Regions from separate parts of the Lelliottia jeotgali genome, predicted to be linked through region 1. Evidence: predicted binding sites of a transcription regulator. Region 1 holds the regulator's gene; each other region holds the start of a gene.

Region 1 (7,516 bases):
TTCACGCGTCTATCAGCGCTACCTGCTGAACTTACTCAAGGCTAACGCCGCACGTAAGCTGAAGGCCTATCCAGATACCCTGCCGATCAGCCTGCAACAGCTGAAGCGTATGCGTCGCCTGCGCGAGTTTGACGATATGATCACCTCGAAGATCCACGGCTTTGCTGACGCCATCGACTATTATCGTCAGTGTAGCGCCATGCCGTTGCTGAACCAGATAACCAAACCGACGCTGATCATCCATGCGAAGGACGATCCCTTTATGGATCATCACTCCATTCCCGCGCCGGAACATCTGCCTGCAAACGTGCAGTATCAACTGACGGAGCACGGCGGCCACGTCGGCTTTATCGGCGGCACGTTGCGCCGCCCGAAAATGTGGCTGGAGTCGCGCATCCCCGACTGGTTAACCCCTTTTCTGGAGAGAGTAAAATGATGATTCCCTGGCAGGATCTGGCTCCCGAAACGCTGGATAGCCTGATTGAAAGCTTTGTATTACGCGAAGGCACCGATTATGGTGAACATGAACGTTCGCTTGAACAAAAGGTCGCCGATGTAAAACGGCAGCTACAAAGTGGCGAGGTGTTGCTGGTGTGGTCAGAACTGCACGAAACCGTCAACATCATGCCGCGCAATCAGTTTCGCGGTTGATTGTTCCATCTTTCCAGTCAGGGAGTTGCTATGTCCGCCAGACATCCGGTTATTGCCGTCACGGGTTCGAGTGGTGCGGGAACCACGACCACCAGCCTCGCTTTTCGCAAGATCTTCGCGCAGCTCAATCTGCGTGCTGCCGAGGTTGAGGGCGATAGTTTTCATCGCTTCACCCGTCCTGAAATGGACATGGCTATCCGCAAGGCCCGCGATTTAGGCAAGCACATCAGCTATTTCGGGCCAGACGCCAACGACTTCGGCCTGCTGGAACAGACTTTCCAGGATTACGGACATACGGGTAAAGGTCAGTCACGCAAATATCTGCACACCTATGACGAAGCGGTGCCGTGGAATCAGGTGCCTGGTACCTTCACACCGTGGCAGCCGCTGCCGGAACCGACCGATGTGCTGTTTTATGAGGGATTACACGGTGGCGTGGTGACTCCGCAGCACGACGTGGCGCGCCACGTGGATTTGCTGGTCGGCGTGGTGCCGATTGTCAATCTGGAGTGGATTCAGAAGCTGACCCGCGACATGAGCGAGCGCGGCCATTCGCGCGAAGCGGTGATGGATTCGGTAGTGCGTTCGATGGAAGATTACATTAACTTCCTGACGCCGCAGTTTTCCCGCACTCATATCAACTTCCAGCGCGTTCCCACAGTGGACACGTCCAACCCGTTTGCGGCAAAAACGATCCCTTCGCTGGACGAGAGTTTTGTGGTGATCCACTTCCGCAATCTGGACGATATTGATTATCCGTGGCTGCTGGCGATGCTGCAGGGCTCGTTTATCTCGCACATCAATACGCTGGTGGTGCCGGGTGGCAAAATGGGGCTGGCGATGGAATTGATCATGATGCCGCTGGTGCAACGGCTGATGGAAGGCAAGAAGATCGCCTAAGGTCTGTTGCCGGATGGCGCTGCGCTTATCCGGCCTACATTCAGGCTTTTGTAGGCCCGGTAAGCGTCGCGCCATCGGGCAAAATACCGCAGATGTTGCCTTTGTAGGACGGGTTAGCGAATCGCCACCCGCCAACGAATCAGGCGTCAATCACTTCATACGAATGCGTAATCTTTACCGCTTTTTCCAGCATCAACGCCACAGAGCAGTACTTCTCCGCAGACAAATCTACCGCGCGGGACACCGCGGCATCCTTCAGCTCTTTACCGGTGACGATAAAATGCAAATTGATGTGCGTAAACAGACGTGGCGCTTCCTCACGACGTTCTGACGTCAGTTTCACTTCGCAGTCGGTCACATCGTGACGGCCTTTTTGCAGAATCGACACCACGTCGATCGCACTACATCCGCCAGCGGCCATCAGCACCACTTCCATCGGGCTTGGCGCTTTATCTCCGGAGTTACCGTCCATCAAAATCTGGTGCCCTGAAGCGGATTCGCCAAGGAACGTTAAACCTTCAACCCATTTCACACGCGCTTGCATTTTCATTAACTCCAAAGTTGCATTTTTCAGAACAGATTACGCGTGCGTTACAATTCTCGCAACGGAAGGCGACCTGCATCATGCTGAAGCGAGACACCAGGAGACACGCGGCTAAAGCTATGCTAAAACAGTCTCGATGCTACAGTAATACATTGACGTTACACATGTATGCAGAGGACATCAAACTTTACTGGCTGCAAACATTGTGACAGCCAACTTCCCAGGTACGGGTAAGAATTCGATTGCAACCCCAGAGTCAGGATGCGATTTTGACTCTGAGACAGCTTATAACAGAGGATAACAGCGCATGGTGCTTGGCAAACCGCAAACAGACCCGACTCTCGAATGGTTCTTGTCTCATTGCCACATTCATAAGTACCCATCGAAGAGCACGCTGATTCACCAGGGTGAAAAAGCGGAAACGTTGTATTACATCGTCAAAGGCTCGGTGGCAGTGCTGATCAAAGATGAAGAAGGGAAAGAGATGATCCTTTCTTATCTGAACCAGGGCGATTTCATCGGTGAACTGGGCCTGTTTGAAGAAGGCCAGGAACGTAGCGCCTGGGTGCGCGCAAAATCCGCATGTGAAGTCGCTGAGATCTCCTACAAGAAATTCCGCCAGCTGATCCAGGTCAACCCGGACATCCTGATGCGTCTTTCTTCGCAGATGGCTCGCCGCCTGCAGGTCACTTCCGAGAAAGTGGGCAACCTCGCTTTCCTCGACGTTACTGGCCGCATCGCGCAGACACTGCTGAACCTGGCGAAACAACCTGACGCCATGACCCACCCGGACGGTATGCAAATTAAAATTACCCGTCAGGAAATTGGTCAGATCGTCGGCTGTTCTCGTGAGACCGTTGGCCGTATCCTGAAAATGCTGGAAGATCAAAACCTGATCTCCGCCCACGGTAAAACAATCGTGGTTTACGGAACGCGTTAATTCCGGAAAAAACGGCGTGCCATCGCAAGGTGTCACGCCGTTTTTGTCTCTGACGATTATGTGGCGCAGGCTGATTTATCACCCGGAAGTTAACTACGCACTACGTCAAACCCTGGTGTTATGTCTTCCCGTGGCCATTGGTTTAGTCCTGGGCCATCTGCAACAGGGGCTGCTTTTTTCTCTTGTTCCTGCCTGCTGCAACATTGCCGGTCTGGATACTCCCCACAAACGTTTTTTCAAACGCCTGATTATCGGCGGCTGCCTGTTTGCCGGGTGTAGCCTCGCCGTACAGCTGCTGCTGGCCCGCGATATCCCGCTGCCTTTAATCCTGACCGTGCTGGCGATGACGCTGGGCGTCACGGCGGAGATCAGCGCACTTCACGCCCGCCTGCTGCCCGCTTCACTGATTGCAGCGATATTCACGCTGAGCCTCGCCGGGAATATGCCCGTCTGGGAGCCGCTGCTGATCTACGCCGCCGGCACGCTGTGGTACGGGCTTTTTAACTGGTTTTGGTTCTGGATGTGGCGGGAACAGCCGCTGCGAGAATCCCTGAGCCTGCTGTACGTTCAGCTCGCCGATTATTGCGAAGCGAAATACACCCTGCTGACCCAGCACGCAGACCCGGAAAAATCATTGCCGCCGCTGCTGTCGCGCCAGCAAAAAGTGGTCGATTTAATCAGCCAGTGTTACCAACAACTGCACATGCTGGCGGCCAATAAAAATCATGAATACAAACGCCTGCTGCGTACCTTCCAGGTCGGGCTGGATCTGCAGGAACATATCTCAGTCAGCTTGCATCATCCGCAGGAGGTGCAAAAACTGGTAGAGCGCAGCCACGCCGAAGCAGTGCTGCGCTGGAATGCCCAGACGGTCGCGACTCGCCTGCGCGTGTTGGCGGACGATATTCTTTATCACCGCTACCCGACCCGCTTTACGATGGATAAACAGCTGGGTGCGCTGGAGAAAATTGCGCGCCAGCACCCGGATAACCCGGTCGGACAGTTTTGCGCCTGGCATTTCAGCCGTATCGCGCGGGTGTTGAGAACTCAGCGTCCGCTCTATGCACGTGACCTGATGGCCGATAAGCAAAAACGGCTGCCGCTGTTGCCTGCACTCAAAAGCTATCTGTCGCTGAAATCCGCCGCTCTGCGCAATGCCGCGCGCATCAGCGTGATGCTCAGCGCGGCCAGCCTGATGGGCGTGGCGCTGCACTTACCCAAACCCTACTGGATTTTAATGACCGTGCTGTTTGTCACTCAGAACGGATATGGCGCCACGCGGGTGCGCATTCTGCATCGGGCACTCGGCACGTTCGCGGGTTTGGTGATTGCTGGGGTGACGCTGCACTTCCACGTACCCGATGGCTACACCCTGCTGGGGATGCTGGTGATCACTCTGGTGGGGTATTTGATTATCCGTAAAAACTACGGCTGGGCGATGGTCGGGTTTACGGTGACGGCAGTGTATACCCTGCAACTGCTGACCCTGAACGGCGAGCAGTATATTGTCGCGCGGCTGGTCGATACGCTGATTGGCTGTCTGATTGCCTTTGGCGGGATGGTCTGGCTGTGGCCACAGTGGCAAAGCGGACTGTTACGCCAGAACGCCCATGACGCGCTCGAAGCCGATCAGCAGGCGATTCGGCTGATCCTGAGCGACGATCCTAAAGCATCGCCGCTGGCCTATCAGCGCATGAAGGTCAACCAGGCACACAACGCGCTGTTTAACTCCCTCAACCAGGCGATGCAGGAGCCGGGCTTTAATTCTCACTATCTGGCGGATATGAAGCTGTGGGTCACGCACAGCCAGTTTATCGTCGAGCATATCAACGCGATGACCACCCTGGCGCGCGAGCACACAATGCTGACACCGGATCTGGCGCAGCGCTATTTGCAGTCGTGTGAAATTGCCTTGCAGCGTTGCCAGCAGCGTCTGGAGTACGACGCGCCGGGAGAATCGGGGGATTCAAATATTCTTGAAGCGCCAGAGACGTTAACACACGGTCCGATGAGCACTCTGGAGCAGCATTTGCAGCGGGTATTGGGGCATTTGAACACCATGCACACCATTTCGTCGGTGGCATGGCGTCAGCGTCCGCATCACGGGGTTTGGTTGACGCGGATTTTGCGACGCAAAGAATCGTGATGGTTTACGCCCCGTAGGCCGGGTAAGGCGAAGCCGCCACCCGGCAATTTCCACTATCCCTGAACGATCTTCTTCACCGCACTGGCAAAGCGATGCATGCCGTCGTCGATATCCTGCCCATCAATCACCAGCGACGGCGCAAAGCGCATCACATCTGGCCCCGCATTAAGCACCATCACGCCTTCGTGCGCAGCGGCGTGGAGGAAATCACGCGCGCGGCCTTTGTACTGCGGCTTCAGTTCAGCCCCGACTAAAAGACCCATGCCGCGAATATCGCTGAACACGTCATATTGTGCGTCAATCTGCTGGAGATGCTGCACAAACTGCTCGCGCTTCGCATTCACACCGTTCAGCACTTCCGGCGTATTGATAATATCAAACGCCGCCCCGGCGATAGCGCACGCCAGCGGGTTGCCGCCGTAGGTGGAACCGTGCGAACCGACGTGGAAGGCCGACGCGATCTCCAGCGTGGTCAACACCGCGCTAACCGGGAAGCCGCCGCCGAGCGCTTTGGCGCTGGTGAGAATATCCGGTGTCACGCCGTAGTGCATGTAGGCGAACAGATCGCCGGTACGCCCCATGCCGCTTTGCACTTCATCAAACACCAGCAGCGCCTGATGTTCATCGCACAGTTCGCGCAGCCCTTTCAGGAACTCCGGCGTTGCGGCCATCACGCCGCCCTCGCCCTGGATTGGCTCAACCACCACTGCGCAGGTGTGATCGTCCATCACCGCTTTCACGGCGTGCAGATCGTTAAACGGCACATGGATGATATCAGCCGGTTTCGGGCCGAAACCGTCGGAATACTTCGGCTGCCCGCCCACCGAAACCGTAAACAGCGAACGACCGTGGAAGGCATTATGGAAGGCAATAATCTTGGTTTTGTACGGACTGTGACGCGTCGAGGCGTAATAACGCGCCAGCTTAAAGGCGGTTTCATTGGCTTCGGTGCCGGAGTTCATGAACAGCACACGCTCGGCAAAGGTGGCGTCGATTATCTTACGCCCCAGACGCAGCGCCGGTTCGTTGGTGAACACGTTGCTGGTGTGCCACAGGGTTTCGCCCTGGGTTTTCAGCGCTTCAACCAGCGCCGGATGGCAGTGCCCCAGCGCCGTCACCGCAATACCGCCCGCGAAATCAACGTACTCTTTACCCTGTTGATCCCAAACCCGACTGCCTTTCCCTTTGACCGGGATAAACTCCGCCGGTGCATAAATCGGCAGAATCACTTCATCGAATGTTGCGCGCGTAATTGCAAGTTGTTCAGTTGCCATGTCATGCCCGTCCGTTTTATGTCACATTGATTGTGAAAATATAATCACAAAATATGCATAAAAAATCACAGTAAGGCAATAAAAATTCAGCGATGGAGGAAATTGGCCAGAAGTTCGTGGCCCTGTTCGCTCAGAATGCTCTCCGGGTGGAACTGCACCCCTTCAAGATCCCACTCGCGATGGCGAATGCCCATGATCTGTTGAGTGTCGCTCCAGGCGGTCACTTCAAAGCAGTCGGGAAGCGTAGGCGGGTCAATCACTAGCGAGTGATAGCGCGTGACCGTCAGCGGATTATTCAGCCCGCGAAACACGCCGGTGCCAGTGTGCGTCACCGGTGAGGTTTTGCCGTGCATCACCCGTTCGGCACGCACAATGGTCGCGCCGAACACCTGGGCGATAGCCTGATGCCCCAGACAGACGCCGAGGATTGGCAGTTTGCCGGAGTAATGGCGAATGACATCCAGGGAAATTCCCGATTCGTCGGGCGTACACGGCCCCGGTGAAATGACAATTTTCTGCGGTGCCAGCGCGTCGATATCGGTAAGGCTTATCTCGTCATTGCGCCGTACAATGACCTCTGCGCCCAGTTCACAAAAGTACTGGTAAAGGTTCCAGGTAAAGGAATCGTAGTTATCAATCAGCAGGATCATGGCGGCTCCGGGACAAAAATAGCCGCCCTATTCTACTCAGTTTCCCGCGCTTCGCTCACTACTTTGGCAAAGATGGCGGTAAGCGCGGTCAAATCGCCCATCGCCCCGCTCTGGTTAGCCGCCGCCCATTCGTCCGGGTCGATCCCCCGCCAGCTCAGCTGATAGCCTGCGTGGATTGCCAGTTGCTCAAAGAAGACGCGCTGGGCGATGCCGTTGCCAATGCGGAACGGGTGCAGGACGTTAATCTCACAGTAGTAGTGGCTGAGGCGGGCAACAAACTCCTCACGTCCGAGTCCTGTCAGGTAGCCTTCTTCTTCGAGATCCTGCATCAGGGCGTTGCCCTCTTTTTCGATATAGGCGAAGTGGCAAAAACGAGTATCACCCTGATAGATATCGACTTCACGAATTGCG
Region 2 (7,516 bases), on a different contig from region 1:
AGGAGGGGCTCGTTATATCCATTTAACTAAGGGGACGAAGCGGCACGAGTATAGCCCTATTTATACTTAGCGTTAAGCTCGATACCGCCTGACTGCTTAAAGAGTCGCCGTTTAATCCGCTTTTTTTGGATTATCGACGTTGTTTTGCTGAGATTTTTCCTTTTCCTTCAGCTCAGCCTTACGCTTGTTGGACATATCATTGCGGATTTGTGCATGGCTCAGCAGGGCAAAGATAAAGGTTCCGCCACAGATATTACCCGCCAGCGTTGGCAGGGCGAAAGGCCAGAAAAAATCGCTCCAGTGTTGGGTGCCATTGAACACCAGATACAGAACTTCCACCGTGCCGACGACAATATGTGTGGTGTCTGCCAGCGCGATCAGCCAGGTCATCAGGATAATCACCACGATTTTGGCAGCCCCGGCAGAGGGGAACATCCAGACCATAGTGGCGATGATCCAGCCAGAGATAATGGCGTTGGAGAACATTTCGAGCGGGGTGTTCTTCATGATGTCCATGCCGATTTTGACAAACGCATCACGGGTAGGCTCATCAAATATTGGCATATACTCGAACGCCCAGGCGGCGACGCCCGTGCCGATGATATTCCCCAGGAGCACCACGCTCCACAGGCGCATCAGAAGCCCGAAGTTCCCCCACGTGGGCTTTTGCATAACGGGCAGAACTGCTGTGACAGTGTTCTCCGTAAACAGCTGTTGGCGCGCCATAATGACAATCACAAACCCAAAGGTGTAGCCCAGATTCTCAATCAGAAACCCGCCCGGCACGCCTTCTAGCTGGACGTGGAATATCCCTTTTGCCAGTAGCGATGCCCCCATCGACAGCCCGGCGGCAATGGCTGACCACAGTAACGCCATCGCATCGCGCTCAAGCTCTTTTTCGCCGTCCTGACGGATATGTTCGTGGATCGCCATCGCCCGTGAGGGAAGCCGGTCCTCATCGACCTCGATTTTGCCCCCGTGCTGTTTTTCTTCACTTTCCACTTCCAGCTCGTCAGTATGTTTATCGATTTTTTCTGCGTTCAGTTCGTCCATCAGAAGCGTCTCGCTGCGTTGTCATAACAGTAATCGTAGCGGTTTTCCGGCCATTGCCCGTGGGGATGCTCTTATTTTCCTGGCAATGGCAATAAACGTGATACATCGACTTCTGACACAGGATAAAATTGGCAAAGAAATGAAATGAAAAAGCCAGGCTATGCTGAGATCAGAGTGATGGCAGCTGACTGCCCGTCATTGTGTGCGTGGACATCCAGAAACGTGCTGTTACAATCACTTGCACGTATGTTAGCGGAGCGCGCGGCGTTCCGTTTCGGATGGCAGTCAACGATAGCCATACTAACAGGGAGAAATATATGAAACTTCGGCTGTCGGCGCTTGCGCTGGGCACCACGTTGCTCGTGGGCTGTGCCAGCTCGGGCGAGCAAACAGGGCGCTCCGATCCCTTAGAAGGGTTCAACCGATCCATGTATAGCTTTAACTACAACGTGCTGGACCCGTATCTGGTTCGTCCGGTTGCTGTGGCATGGCGTGATTACGTTCCGCAACCGGCTCGAAATGGTCTGAGCAACTTCACCAGTAACCTGGAAGAGCCTGCTGTCATGGTGAACTTCTTCCTGCAGGGCGATCCGTATCAGGGGATGGTGCATTTCACCCGCTTCTTCCTGAACAGCCTGTTAGGGATGGGTGGCTTTATTGATGTGGCGGGAATGGCGAATCAGAAGTTGCAGCGTGAGCAGCCGCATCGCTTTGGTAGCACACTCGGCAGCTATGGCGTCGGTTACGGCCCGTATATGCAATTGCCGTTTTATGGCAGCTTTACGATTCGTGATGACGGTGGCGACATGGTCGATACCCTTTATCCGGTGCTGTCGTGGCTGACCTGGCCGCTGTCGATTGGCAAATGGACCGTGGAAGGTATCGAGACCCGCGCTCAACTGCTGGATTCGGACGGCCTGCTGCGTCAGTCTTCCGACCCGTACATTATGGTCCGCGAAGCCTACTTCCAGAATCATGACTTCATTGCTAGCGGCGGCAAGCTGAAACCAGAAGATAATCCGAACGCCAAGGCTATCGAGAATGAGCTTTCTGAGATAGATAAAGAATAAATAAAAAAGGTGAGCAAATGCTCACCTTTTTTAATAACGACGCTTTTAGAACGCGTAGTTGAAGTTGGTACCGAACAGCCAGGCTTTACCTTCAGATTTGAAGGTGTACGCTGCAGGGCCTTCGCCCTCGGTGAAGCTGACGTTCTGACCGTGCATATAAGACGCGCCCACATCGATAGATGCATCGTCGTTAAACGCATAAGTCATACCGGCGCTCAGCCACAGACGGTCCTGATCCGGGATAGAGATGGAACGCTTGTCAGCCGGAACTGGGCTGTCATCGAACGCGATACCGGTACGGAAGGTCCAGTTCTTATCGTAGTAGTAGGTAGTACCCAGCGCGATACGATAAGCATCTTTGAAGCTTTCATCTTTATAGAACAGCGTCTGGCCGTCGTTGCCGGTCGCTTTCAGTTCCTGGAACTGGCTCCAGCTGGTGTAGGTCAGGCTGTAGTGAATAGCCCACTGTGGTGCAACGCGGTTATAACCAGACACTTCCCACATTTCAGGCAGGTTCAGCGTCAGTGCGCCGTTCTGGGTTCTGCCGCCGGTACCTGCTGGCAGGCCGGTCAGACCCATGCTGGCAAAGATGTTGCTCAGGTTCGGATCGATGGAGCTTTTATAGTCGCCGTCGAAGTCGATTTTGACTTCTGAACGGTAGGTGAAGCCCCAACGGTTGTTTTTGTCCAGCTCATACAGGATGCCTGCGTTCCAGCCGAAGCCCCACTCGTCGCCTTTCAGGTACGCGATCTGGTCGTCTGGAGAGCTAATGCCGTCCAGCATGGAGGGTGGAACCCGGCCTTGCAGCTGACTCGCCAGCAGAGGGCCGAGGGAACCTGCATAGCGTTCAATTTTCGCTTTTGCGTAAACAGCATCAAAGCCCACACCGAAGCTCCAGTTGCTGTCCAGGCGATAAGCACCGCTCAGGTTCAGGTTGATGGTCTGCAGGTCGGTCTTGCCGCCGTAAATGCCGGCCGCGTAGCTGTCGTTAAATTCTGTTGCCAGACCGTAGTTGGAGGTCACAGACGCACCCCAACCAAACTGATCGTTGATTGGCATAACAAAGTGCATGTTAGGAACCCAGGCGACTGGCGCGATGTTGTCCTGGTTAGCACTCTGCCCGGTTAAATTGGATTTCCCGGTGACGTTGACATCGGGATCGATATAGACGGCACCCATAGAGAAGGTAGGGCGATCAAACATGGTGATCAGCGCCGGGTTACGGCTCACGTTGCCTGCGTCATCGGCAATGGCGCCTTCCCCGGAATATGCACGGCCAAGGCCAGAGGAAGAAAATTCGTTAAGCTGGAAGCCCGCTGACCAGGCGGACGTTGATACGATTGCCACTGCGACTGCCAGCGCAGTCTTTTTGAACAGGGTTTTCTGGCTCATGACCATAACCTCATTGAGTTATTTTTATGCAATATATGTTACATACAGTAACAGGAGCGCGAAGTGTAGGGTCTGTGGTAACACTTAGAAATCAGACCAGTGGCGAGAGTATAGGTCGGACCAGATGGGATGTTGCAAGTTTGTTTCTGAAGTTTTTCAAAGATGTTTTTTGAAACGAGATCTATGTGGCAAAAATGCGACCACCCGCACTCATCAGAAAGGGTGATTTTTGCGCCAGATCATTTTTTAGTGTGATATCGGTCACTTATCCCCATTTGCGCCATTAACGGCTGGAGAGACCTTCAGCCAGGGCGTAAAATATCAGCAACGTATTTATCTCGCGCCGTGCGCGAAAACGCAGAGGAACTTGAGCTATGAGTAAATGCAGTGCTGATGAAACCCCGGTTTGCTGCTGTATGGATGTCGGTACCATTATGGATAACACCGATTGCACCGCGTCTTACAGCCGTGTATTTAGCAAACGTTCGGATGCTGAAGAAACCCTGACCGCGTTGACGAAACGCGCGCGCGACGTGGAATCCGATCCTTGTGAAATCAAATCGACCTTCACGGAAGTGGAAGGCGGTGTGCAACTCGACATCGATTTCATTTTTGCGTGTGAAGCCGAAACGCTGATTTTCCAGCTCGGTCTGCGTTAATTTTCTAAGTAATTATGCCGGGTGGCGGCTTTGCCTTACCCGGCCTACGAAATTGTAGGTCGGGTAAGCGAAGCGCTACCCGATAAAAAACATCTCAAATGCCTCTGCTATGCAGGGGCATTTTCTTTTTCTTCTCTGTGCCTTACCTCGCAATTTTTAGCTTCCCCGATTGGCTCAATGTAAAAATATGGTTAAAACTGTTATCAGGTCAGACCACTTTGCGCATAGGTTATTTACAGGGGACTGTTATGAGTCAGGCATTACCGCTCGTCACCCGTCAGGGTGATCGCATTGCCATTGTCAGTGGATTGCGTACTCCGTTTGCACGTCAGGCGACGGCATTTCACGGAATACCGGCTGTCGATCTGGGGAAAATGGTGGTGGGGGAGATGCTGGCACGCAGCGAAATACCCCCTGAGGTTATCGAACAGCTGGTGTTTGGGCAGGTGGTTCAAATGCCCGAAGCGCCCAACATCGCCCGCGAAATCGTGCTCGGCACCGGCATGAACGTCCATACGGACGCCTACAGCGTCAGTCGCGCCTGTGCGACCAGCTTCCAGGCCGTCGCCAACGTGGCGGAAAGCCTGATCACCGGGACTATTCGTGCGGGCATTGCGGGCGGGGCTGACTCCTCGTCCGTTCTGCCAATTGGCGTCAGTAAAAAGCTGGCTCGCGTGCTGGTAGACGTCAACAAAGCTCGCACGATGGGGCAGCGCCTCAAACTTTTCTCACGCCTTCGCCTGCGCGATCTCGCGCCTGTGCCGCCTGCGGTTGCGGAATACTCTACCGGCCTGCGAATGGGCGATACCGCCGAGCAAATGGCAAAAACGTACGGCATTACGCGCGAACAGCAGGATGCGCTGGCGCATCGTTCACATCAACGCGCGGCGCTGGCGTGGTCAGAGGGCAAACTCGCCGACGAAGTCATGACGGCCTACATTCCGCCATTCCGTGAGCCTCTCGTTGAAGATAACAACATTCGCGGGAACTCAACGCTGGCGGATTATGCAAAGTTGCGTCCGGCGTTTGACCGCAAACACGGTACCGTCACGGCGGCGAACAGCACGCCGCTCACCGACGGTGCGGCAGCAGTGATCCTGATGACGGAGTCCCGCGCTAAAGAGCTGGGTTTGGTTCCGCTGGGTTATCTGCGCAGCTATGCATTCACTGCTATCGACGTCTGGCAGGACATGCTGCTGGGGCCGGCATGGTCTACTCCACTGGCGCTCGAACGCGCCGGATTAACGATGGCTGATTTAACTCTGATCGACATGCACGAAGCCTTTGCCGCACAAACGCTCGCGAACCTGCAACTGTTGGCCAGCGAACGCTTTGCCCGCGACGTGCTGGGCCGCGCTCATGCCACCGGCGAAGTGGACGAGAGCAAATTTAATGTGCTGGGCGGCTCCATCGCTTACGGCCACCCGTTTGCGGCTACCGGCGCACGTATGATCACCCAAACGCTGCATGAACTTCGCCGTCGCGGCGGCGGTTTTGGTCTGGTTACCGCCTGCGCGGCGGGTGGCCTGGGCGCGGCGATGGTTCTGGAGGCTGAATAATGGAAACGACTTCCGCTTTTTCCCTGAAAGTCCGTCTGGACAATATTGCTGTCGTCACCATCGACGTGCCGGGCGAGAAAATGAATACCCTGAAAGCCGAGTTTGGTGTTCAGGTGCGGGCTATCCTCAAGCAAATTCGTGAAAACAAAGAGATTCGCGGGCTGATCTTTATCTCAGCCAAGCCAGATAATTTTATCGCGGGGGCAGATATTAATATGATCGCCCGCGCTAACAGTGCGATGGAGGCCGAAGAGCTCGCTCGTCAGGGACAGCAGATCATGGCTGAGATCCACGGATTGCCGATCCCGGTGATCGCGGCGATCCACGGCGCGTGTCTTGGCGGCGGTCTGGAGCTGGCGCTGGCCTGCCACAGCCGAATTTGCACGGATGATGCGAAAACCGTGCTCGGCCTGCCCGAAGTACAGCTTGGGCTGTTACCGGGTTCAGGGGGAACCCAACGTTTGCCGCGCCTGATTGGTGTGAGTACTGCGCTGGAGATGATTCTAACCGGTAAACAGCTGCGCCCTCGTCAGGCATTAAAAGCCGGGCTGGTGGACGAAGTGGTTCCTCACTCGATTCTGCTGGAAGCGGCAGTTGAGCTGGCGCTAAGAGGGCGTCAGGCCAGTCGTCATTTGCCGGTACGTGAACGTATTCTGGCAGGGCCGCTTGGGCGCGCGCTGCTGTTTAATATGGTTGGCAAGAAAACCGAGCAAAAAACCAAAGGCAACTACCCGGCGACCAAACGCATTCTGAGTGTGATTGAAACCGGTCTGTCGCAGGGCAGCAGCAGTGGCTATGCGGCAGAGGCCAAAGCCTTTGGTGAGCTGGCAATGACGCCGCAATCTCAGGCGTTGCGCAGCATTTTCTTTGCCAGCACCGACGTGAAAAAAGATCCCGGAAGTGATGCTTCTCCTGCGCCGCTCACTGCCATTGGTGTGCTCGGCGGTGGGTTGATGGGCGGTGGAATTGCATTCGTGACAGCCAGCAAAGGCAAATTGCCGGTACGTATTAAAGACATCAATCCCAAGGGCATCAACCATGCCCTGCAATACAGCTGGCAGCACCTTGATCAAAAGGTCAAACGCCGCCATATCAAAGCCAGTGAACGCGATAAAGAACTGGCGCTGATTTCCGGCACCACCGATTACAGTGGTTTTCAGCATCGTGATGTGGTGATTGAAGCCGTGTTTGAAGATCTGAATCTCAAGCAGCAGATGGTCGCGGAAGTGGAACAACACTGCGCGCCGCACACCATTTTTGCCTCAAACACGTCGTCGTTGCCGATTGGCGATATTGCGGAGAAAGCAGCACGCCCGGAGCAAGTAATCGGTTTGCACTTCTTTAGCCCGGTCGAAAAAATGCCGCTGGTGGAGGTTATTCCCCATGCGTCAACCAGCGCACAAACGGTGGCAACGGTGGTGAAGCTCGCTAAGTTGCAGGGAAAAACGCCGATTGTTGTCGCTGACAAGGCCGGCTTTTACGTCAACCGTATTCTCGCGCCTTATATTAATGAGGCCATGCGGCTGCTGACCGAAGGCGAGAAAATCGATCACATCGATGAAGCCTTAGTGAAGTTTGGTTTTCCTGTCGGTCCAATCCAACTTTTGGATGAGGTTGGAATAGACACAGGCACTAAAATTATACCTGTGTTAGAAGCGGCTTATGGAGAACGTTTTAGCCCGCCTGCAAACATTGTTTCTACGATCCTGAATGACGATCGCAAAGGCAGAAAAAATGGACGCGGCTTCTATCTTTACGCAGTTAAAGGGCGTAAAAGCAAGAA
Region 3 (7,516 bases), on a different contig from region 1:
CCATTTCTGCATTAATGTGTGGGGTAGCCATCTTCAGTTCCCTTATAAGTTTTTTTGCCGGGTGGCGCTTCGCTTACCCGGCCTACGATTCAGTAGACCCGGCAAGCGCAATGCCGCCGGGCAACAGGTTTAAAGCATGTTTTTGCCGTAGTCCATTGGAGAGGTACCGAAGTAGCTCGCAATGGTCTGGCCGATATCCGCGAAGGTTTCGCGGTGGCCGAGCGATCCTGGTTTCACTTTCGGGCCGTACACCAGCACAGGAATGTGCTCACGGGTGTGGTCGGTACCGGTCCAGGTTGGGTCGCAGCCGTGGTCAGCGGTCAGGATGATGATGTCATCTTCCCCAACCAGCTCCAGCAGCTCCGGCAGACGGCGGTCGAACAGTTCCAGACCGGCAGCATAACCGGCGACGTCGCGACGATGGCCCCAGGAGGAGTCGAAGTCCACGAAGTTAGTGAAGACAATGGTCTTGTCACCCGCTTCTTTCATCTCTTTGATGGTCGCGTCAAACAGCGCGTCCAGACCGGTGGCTTTCACTTTTTTGGTGATGCCGCAGTTAGCGTAGATATCCGCGATTTTACCGACGGAAACCACTTCGCCCGCTTTCTCATCAACCAGTTTCTGCAGCACGGTCGGCGCTGGCGGTTCAACGGCCAGATCGTGACGGTTGCCGGTACGCTGGAAGTTGCCCGGTTTGTCGCCGATAAACGGACGAGCGATGACGCGGCCAATGTTGTAGCCGCCTTCAGTCAGCTCTTCACGCGCGATTTCGCACAGCTCGTAAAGACGGTCCAGACCGAACGTCTCTTCGTGGCAGGCAATCTGGAACACGGAGTCAGCGGAGGTATAGAAAATCGGTTTGCCGGTTTTCATGTGCTCTTCGCCGAGCTGGTCCAGAATCACGGTACCGGAAGAGTGACAGTTACCGAGGTAACCCGGCAGATTGCCGCGCTCAACCAGCTTATCCAGCAGCTTCTGCGGGAAGCTGTTTTCGTGTTCGGAGAAGTAGCCCCAGTCGAACAGAACCGGCACACCGGCGATTTCCCAGTGACCCGACGGGGTGTCTTTACCGGAAGAGAGCTCGTGCGCCCAGGCGTATGCGCCGATCACTTCTGCGTTGCCGTCCATACCGGCAGCGACTTTACCTGTCGAACCTTCATGCGCTTTCACCAGGCCCAGACGGGTCAGGTTTGGCAGGTTCAGTGGGCCCTGACGGCCAATGTTCGCTTCGCCTTTGGCACAGGCTTCTGCGATATGGCCCATAGTGTCGGAACCGACATCACCAAAGCGGTCTGCATCTTCTGTAGCGCCGATGCCGAATGAGTCCAGCACCATAATAAATGCACGTTTCATATGTTCTCCGTACTTATGTGCTTCAAAAATTCATAAAAAACCGATCAGATCAGTATACCGCTATTCGGTGATACGACGATAGACGGTTGGTGTGGTTTCGGGAGCTGTGTCGTCAAGTTTAATGGCCGCTTTGACCGCTTTCGCCGCTTCCTGCCAGCTGGCTTCATCTTTGGCGTGGATCACCGCCAGCGGACGCTGTCCGTCGACGCTGTCACCGAGACGCGCCATATCGGTAAAGCCGACGCTGTAATCAATGGTGTCCGATGCCTGACGGCGTCCGCCGCCCATCGAGACCACGGCCATGCCCAGCGCGCGAGTGTCCATCGCGGAAACAAACCCTTCCGCATCGGCGTACACCGCTTTGCTGAGCGTCGCGGTCGGCAGATATTTCGCATAGTTTTCGACGAAATCGGTCGGGCCTTTTTGCGCCGCAACCATACGACCGAAGATCTCAGCCGCTTTGCCGTTATCCAGCACTGCCTGCAATTTCGCACGTGCTTCAGCGTCGTCTTTGGCAAGCTTACCGGAAATCAACATCTCCACGCACAGGGCCGTGGTGACGTCGAGCAGACGCGGATTGCGGTATTCGCCGGTCAGGAACTGCACGGCTTCGCGGACTTCGACCGCGTTACCGGCGCTGGACGCCAGCACCTGATTCATGTCGGTGAGCAGCGCGGTGGTGCGCACGCCTGCGCCGTTGGAGACGCCAACGATCGCTTCGGCCAGTGCCGCAGAGAGTTCAAAGGTCGGCATAAACGCACCGCTACCTACTTTCACGTCCATCACCAGCGCATCCAGACCTTCGGCAAGCTTTTTAGCGAGGATCGAAGCGGTGATAAGCGGAATGGAATCGACGGTCGCGGTGATGTCGCGGGTGGCGTAAAAACGTTTATCCGCCGGAGCAAGAGAGCTGGTCTGGCCGATAATCGCCACACCAACGTCTTTAATAATTTCGCGGAAGCGCTGGTCATCCGGGAAGATATCGAAGCCCGGAATGGCTTCCAGTTTGTCGAGCGTACCGCCCGTGTGGCCCAAACCGCGACCAGAGATCATTGGGATGTAACCGCCGCAGGCTGCGACCATTGGGCCGAGCATCAGTGAGGTGACATCGCCCACACCGCCGGTGGAGTGTTTATCCACAATCGGGCCGTTGAGGTTAAGGCTTTTCCAATCCAGGACGGTCCCTGAATCTCGCATCGCCATGGTCAGCGAGACGCGTTCCGGCATCGCCATATCGTGGAAGAAAATGGTCATCGCCAGGGCGGCAATCTGCCCTTCAGAGATGGTGTTATCACGAATACCGTTGATAAAGAAGCGGATCTCTTCGTCGCTTAATGCATGACCATCACGTTTTTTACGAATAATTTCTTGTGCGAGAAACACGGTAACCCCCAGGGGAAAAGAGTAGAAGGCCGTTGTAGGCCGGGTAAGCAACGCGCCACCCGGCAGTCGTATTCATGCCGGATGGCGGCTGCGCCTTATCCGGCCTACGTCACTACACATCCGGCAATATAAGGCTTAGTAGCTACTTGCGCTCTTGCCGTCGCCGTGACCCAGCGCTTTCAGCAGGCTTGCCAGCAGGCTGGATGCGCCGAAGCGGTAGTGGCGGGAATCCGCCCAGTCAGCACCAAACAGATCGTCAGCGATAGCCAGGAATTGCTGCGCATCTTCTGCGGTACGTACGCCACCTGCAGGTTTAAAACCAACGGTTTTAGAGACGCCCATGTCGCGGATCACTTCCATCATGATGCGCGCGCTTTCTGGCGTCGCATTGACCGGCACTTTACCGGTAGAGGTTTTGATGAAATCCGCACCGGCTTTGATAGAGATTTCAGACGCTTTACGAATCAGCGCTTCTTCTTTCAGCTCGCCGGTTTCGATGATCACTTTCAGCAGCACGTTAGCCGCCGCACACGCGTCTTTACAGGCTTTCACCAGGTCAAAACCAACCTGCTCGTTACCGGCGATCAGTGCGCGGTACGGGAAGACCACGTCCACTTCGTCTGCACCGTAGGCAATCGCCGCGCGGGTTTCGGCCAGCGCGATATCGATGTCGTCGTTACCGTGTGGGAAGTTGGTGACCGTGGCGATACGCACGTCAGGGGTACCCTGGGCGTTCAGCGTTTTACGGGCAATCGGGATGAAACGCGGATAGATACAGATAGCAGCGGTATTGCCTACCGGCGTTTTCGCCTGATGGCACAATGCGATCACTTTTTCATTGGTGTCGTCATCGTTCAGGGTGGTCAGGTCCATCAGTTTCAACGCGCGCAGGCTGCTTGCGGTTAAATCAGTCATAACATTCTCCAACGGCTTTGCCGTATAAATTTTCACCGTGCGGGTCTGTGAGTATTCTAACATTCACCCGCATTCACACTTCGACATTCATCACAGTTAATGAAAACTGCATACAAATTTGCATTACTGTAATGAGATCAACTTCAAACTTTAATCTTCATACTGCTGGCTAAAACAGCAATCACCCGCGTCGGATCAAAGGCCTTTGCGCGATGAGTTCCTACAATCTGCCCATCATCCGCAGAATAAAAGGAAGCGAACATGTCCACCTCCGGCCTCGATGCGATGCAACAACGTTGCCAGCAAATTGTGACAAGCCCAGTACTGACGCCTGAGCAGAAACGCCATTTTCTGGCGCTGGAAGCGGAAAACAATCTGCCCTACCCCACGCTTTCAGACACGGCGCGCGCCGCGCTGGACGAGGGTTTTATCTGCGACATGTTTGAAGGCCATGCGCCCTACAAACCGCGCTACGTTCTGCCGGACTATGCCAAATTCCTGGCGAACGGCTCAGAGTGGTTAGAGCTGGAAGGGGCGAAAGATCTCGATGACGCCCTGTCGTTACTCACTATCCTCTACCACCATGTTCCATCCGTTACATCGATGCCGGTGTTTCTCGGCCATCTCGACGCACTGCTGCAACCATATGTTAGAATTCTAACACAAGACGAAATAGATAGCCGAATAAAACGTTTCTGGCGTTATCTCGACCGCACCCTGCCTGACGCCTTTATGCACGCCAATATCGGCCCTGCCGATACCCCTGTCGCGCGCGCCATTTTACGCGCCGACGCAGAACTGAAGCAGGTTGCACCGAACCTGACCTTTATCTACGATCCAGAAATCACGCCGGACGATTTGCTGTTAAGCATCGCCAAAAATATTTGTGAGTGCAGTAAACCGCATATTTCTAACGGTCCGGTGAATGATAAAATTTTCACAAAAGGCGGTTATGGTGTGGTGAGTTGTTACAACTCTCTGCCGCTGGCGGGCGGTGGCAGTACCCTGGTTCGCCTCAATCTCAAGGCTATCGCGCAGAATAGCGAATCAGTGGAAGATTTCTTTACCCGCACGCTACCGCACTACTGTCAGCAGCAGATCGCCATCATTGATGCCCGCTGTGATTTCCTTTATCAGGAATCCGGCTTCTTTGAGAATAGCTTCCTGGTGAAAGAGGGGCTGATTGATGCGGATCGTTTTGTGCCGATGTTTGGTATGTACGGCCTGGCAGAAGCAGTGAATATCTTGTGTGAGAAAGCCGGGCTGGACGGGCGTTACGGCAAAGATGAGCAGGCCAATGCGCTGGGGTATCGCATCAGTGAACAGCTCGCGGAATTTGTCGAAAACACGCCGGTGAAACACGGCTGGAAACAGCGCGCGATGCTGCATGCGCAGTCCGGTATCAGCTCTGATTCCGGCACCACGCCGGGAGCGCGTCTGCCGTACGGCGACGAGCCGGACCCGATTAGCCATCTGCTGGCCGTCGCACCGCATCACAAACATTATCATTCCGGTATCAGCGATATTCTGACCCTGGACGAAACCATCAAACGTAACCCGCAGGCGGTGGTTCAGCTTTGTCTCGGCGCCTTTAAAGCTGGAATGCGTGAGTTCACTGCTAACGTGGCCGGGAACGATCTGGTGCGCGTCACCGGGTATATGGTGCGCTTATCGGATCTGGAGAAATACCGCGCAGAAGGGTCTCGCACAAACACCACCTGGCTTGGCGAAGAGGCAGCCCGCAATACCCGTATTCTTGAACGTCAGCCGCGCGTGATGAGCCATGAACAGCAGATGCGCTTTAGTTAGTCAGGTTATCCCTTTCTCCTGCGTGGACGGACCGGGCAGTCGCCTGGCGCTGTTCCTGCAGGGGTGCAATCTGCGCTGCAAAACCTGCCACAATCCGTGGACCATCGGTCGCTGCAATGACTGCGGCGACTGTGTGGTGCATTGCCCGCACGATGCCCTGACCCTTCAGGCCGGGCGGGTCTGGTGGCAGGAAAGCGACTGCCAGAAGTGCGATACCTGCCTGCACGTCTGTTCGCAGCAGTCCACGCCGATGGCCCACCGTTTTAGCGTGGAGGAGATACTCGCTCAGATCCGCAAAGTCGCGCCGTTTATCGAAGGGATCACCGTCAGCGGCGGCGAAGCCACTACCCAACTGCCGTTTTTAGTGGCGCTGTTTCACGCCGTCAAAGCCGACGAATCACTGAAGCATTTGACCTGTCTGGTGGACAGCAACGGTTTACTGAGTGAAACCGGCTGGCAAAAACTGCTGCCGGTGTTTGATGGCGCGATGCTGGATCTGAAAGCGTGGAATAACGAACATCATCGTTTCCTGACCGGACGCGAAAACCCGCAGATCAAACACAGCATTCGCTGGCTGGCCCAGCATAAACGCCTGACGGAACTGCGCCTGCTGGTGATCCCCGATCATTGTGATTACTTCGAACATCTGGGGCCATTGAGCGCCTTTATTCACGCTCTGGGCGACGTACCGGTGCGGATCAACGCCTTTCACGCTCACGGCGTTTATGGTGAAGCGGCCCGCTGGCGCAGCGCCACGGCGGACGATGTTGAACCGCTGGCCGTTGCGCTGGAAAAACGCCGGATCACCGTGATCCGCCCGGCGCTCTATTTATAGAGTGATGCCAAACAGATCGCCGGTGTTGCGCAGCAGCGCATCGGCAATCGCCTCTGCAGGTTCCTCGCGCAATTCACATAAAGTCGTAAACACACGCGCCGCCTGCTCCGGTCGATTAGGCTGGCCCTGAAAACCGTTCAGCGGCATGTCCGGTGCGTCGGTTTCCAGCAGCAGGGATGAAAGGGGTAATTGCGCCATCACGTCGCGGGTTTTACTGGCGCGTGGATAGGTGATCGTCCCGCCAACGCCGATTTTGTAGCCTAGCTCAATGAAACGCTGCGCCTGCTGCAGGCTACCGGAAAAACCGTGCACCACACCGGTTCGCGGTAGATCGTGGCGTTTAAGGTGCATCGCCAGTTTATCGTGGGTGCGTCGGGAATGGAGGATCACCGGCAAATCGTGGCGTTTTGCGAGCTTTAGCTGCGCGTCCAGAAGCGCCTGCTGGCGATCAAAGTGTGGATCGTCGCGATAGAGATCGAGGCCGATCTCGCCTATCGCCACCAGTTTTTCTTCGGCGCTGAGAATACACGCTTCCAGCTGTTCCAGATGCGCATCCTGATGCTTTTCTATAACAATTGGATGCAGGCCCAGCGCGGCGTAGAGCGCGGTGTGCGTTCTGGCCAGATCGAGTACCCGACTAAAATTTGCCGCTTCGATGGCGGGCACAACAATCGCCTGTACACCCGCGCTTGCCGCCTGAACAATGCTTTGCGCTTCATTGCCGGTAAAGGGCGGAAAATCAAAGTGGCAATGGGTGTCGACAAAGCGGAAAGTCACGCCAGATCCTCATTGTCAAAGGTCGTATCGTTAGCCTGCGGGACATTCACCAGCGGCATTGTCAGGGCATCGTTCGCCACAATCGCAGGTGGCAGGATAATGCGTTTATGTCGATGAATAGGCGGACGTTCGGCCAGCAGTTTGCCTACCGTTGCGAGGAAATAGCGCGCGCACAGACGCCCTGTTTTGTAATCATCCCGTAGGGCAGGTATACGACTGCCCAGCGCCATGCTGTTGAGGGGTTTTGGCGGATAAATTTCAAAGATTTTCAGCTTGCCCGGCGGCTTTTCGATAAAGCGCTGCATTGCGCTGTAGCTGGTTTCATGCAAATTGGCGATATTCACCAGCGGTTGCAGGCTGCTGTCTCCCAGCCATTTTTCCATCCGCTTAAACCACTGTGGGGTGTAATACATCTGCGACGGCACGGTGCGGATCACCACAATA

The links. The regulator CRP, encoded in region 1, controls carbon source genes, mostly activating them, when cyclic AMP is high. The targets are predictions, from matches to a motif close to ATGTGANNNNNNTCACAT.
Positions count from the first base shown of each region.
Region 2: a site for CRP is predicted at 3,765-3,782, ahead of JBO43_RS05510 (YfcZ/YiiS family protein). Genes of this name have one in related genera too.
Region 3: a site for CRP is predicted at 3,783-3,800, ahead of deoC (deoxyribose-phosphate aldolase). Genes of this name have one in related genera too.

Region 1 covers NZ_JAENMQ010000015.1:21,137-28,652, forward strand. The annotation lists gene JBO43_RS20535 (hydrolase) at 1-436, shown strand, start outside; gene JBO43_RS20540 (YheU family protein) at 433-651, shown strand; gene JBO43_RS20545 (phosphoribulokinase) at 682-1,551, shown strand; gene JBO43_RS20550 (OsmC family protein) at 1,691-2,095, opposite strand; gene crp (cAMP-activated global transcriptional regulator CRP) at 2,403-3,035, shown strand; gene JBO43_RS20560 (YccS/YhfK family putative transporter) at 3,094-5,181, shown strand; gene argD (bifunctional acetylornithine/succinyldiaminopimelate transaminase) at 5,235-6,455, opposite strand; gene pabA (aminodeoxychorismate synthase component 2) at 6,542-7,105, opposite strand; gene JBO43_RS20575 (putative adenosine monophosphate-protein transferase Fic) at 7,138-7,516, opposite strand, start outside.
Region 2 covers NZ_JAENMQ010000001.1:1,167,501-1,175,016, reverse strand. The annotation lists tRNA gene JBO43_RS05530 (tRNA-Arg) at 1-36, opposite strand, end outside; gene JBO43_RS05525 (formate/nitrite transporter family protein) at 112-1,053, opposite strand; gene mlaA (phospholipid-binding lipoprotein MlaA) at 1,371-2,123, shown strand; gene fadL (long-chain fatty acid transporter FadL) at 2,169-3,515, opposite strand; gene JBO43_RS05510 (YfcZ/YiiS family protein) at 3,890-4,174, shown strand; gene fadI (acetyl-CoA C-acyltransferase FadI) at 4,423-5,733, shown strand; gene fadJ (fatty acid oxidation complex subunit alpha FadJ) at 5,733-7,516, shown strand, end outside.
Region 3 covers NZ_JAENMQ010000002.1:236,696-244,211, forward strand. The annotation lists gene deoD (purine-nucleoside phosphorylase) at 1-31, opposite strand, end outside; gene deoB (phosphopentomutase) at 130-1,353, opposite strand; gene deoA (thymidine phosphorylase) at 1,414-2,736, opposite strand; gene deoC (deoxyribose-phosphate aldolase) at 2,872-3,651, opposite strand; gene JBO43_RS07525 (YjjI family glycine radical enzyme) at 3,913-5,460, shown strand; gene JBO43_RS07530 (YjjW family glycine radical enzyme activase) at 5,435-6,295, shown strand; gene JBO43_RS07535 (TatD family hydrolase) at 6,290-7,072, opposite strand; gene JBO43_RS07540 (patatin-like phospholipase family protein) at 7,069-7,516, opposite strand, start outside.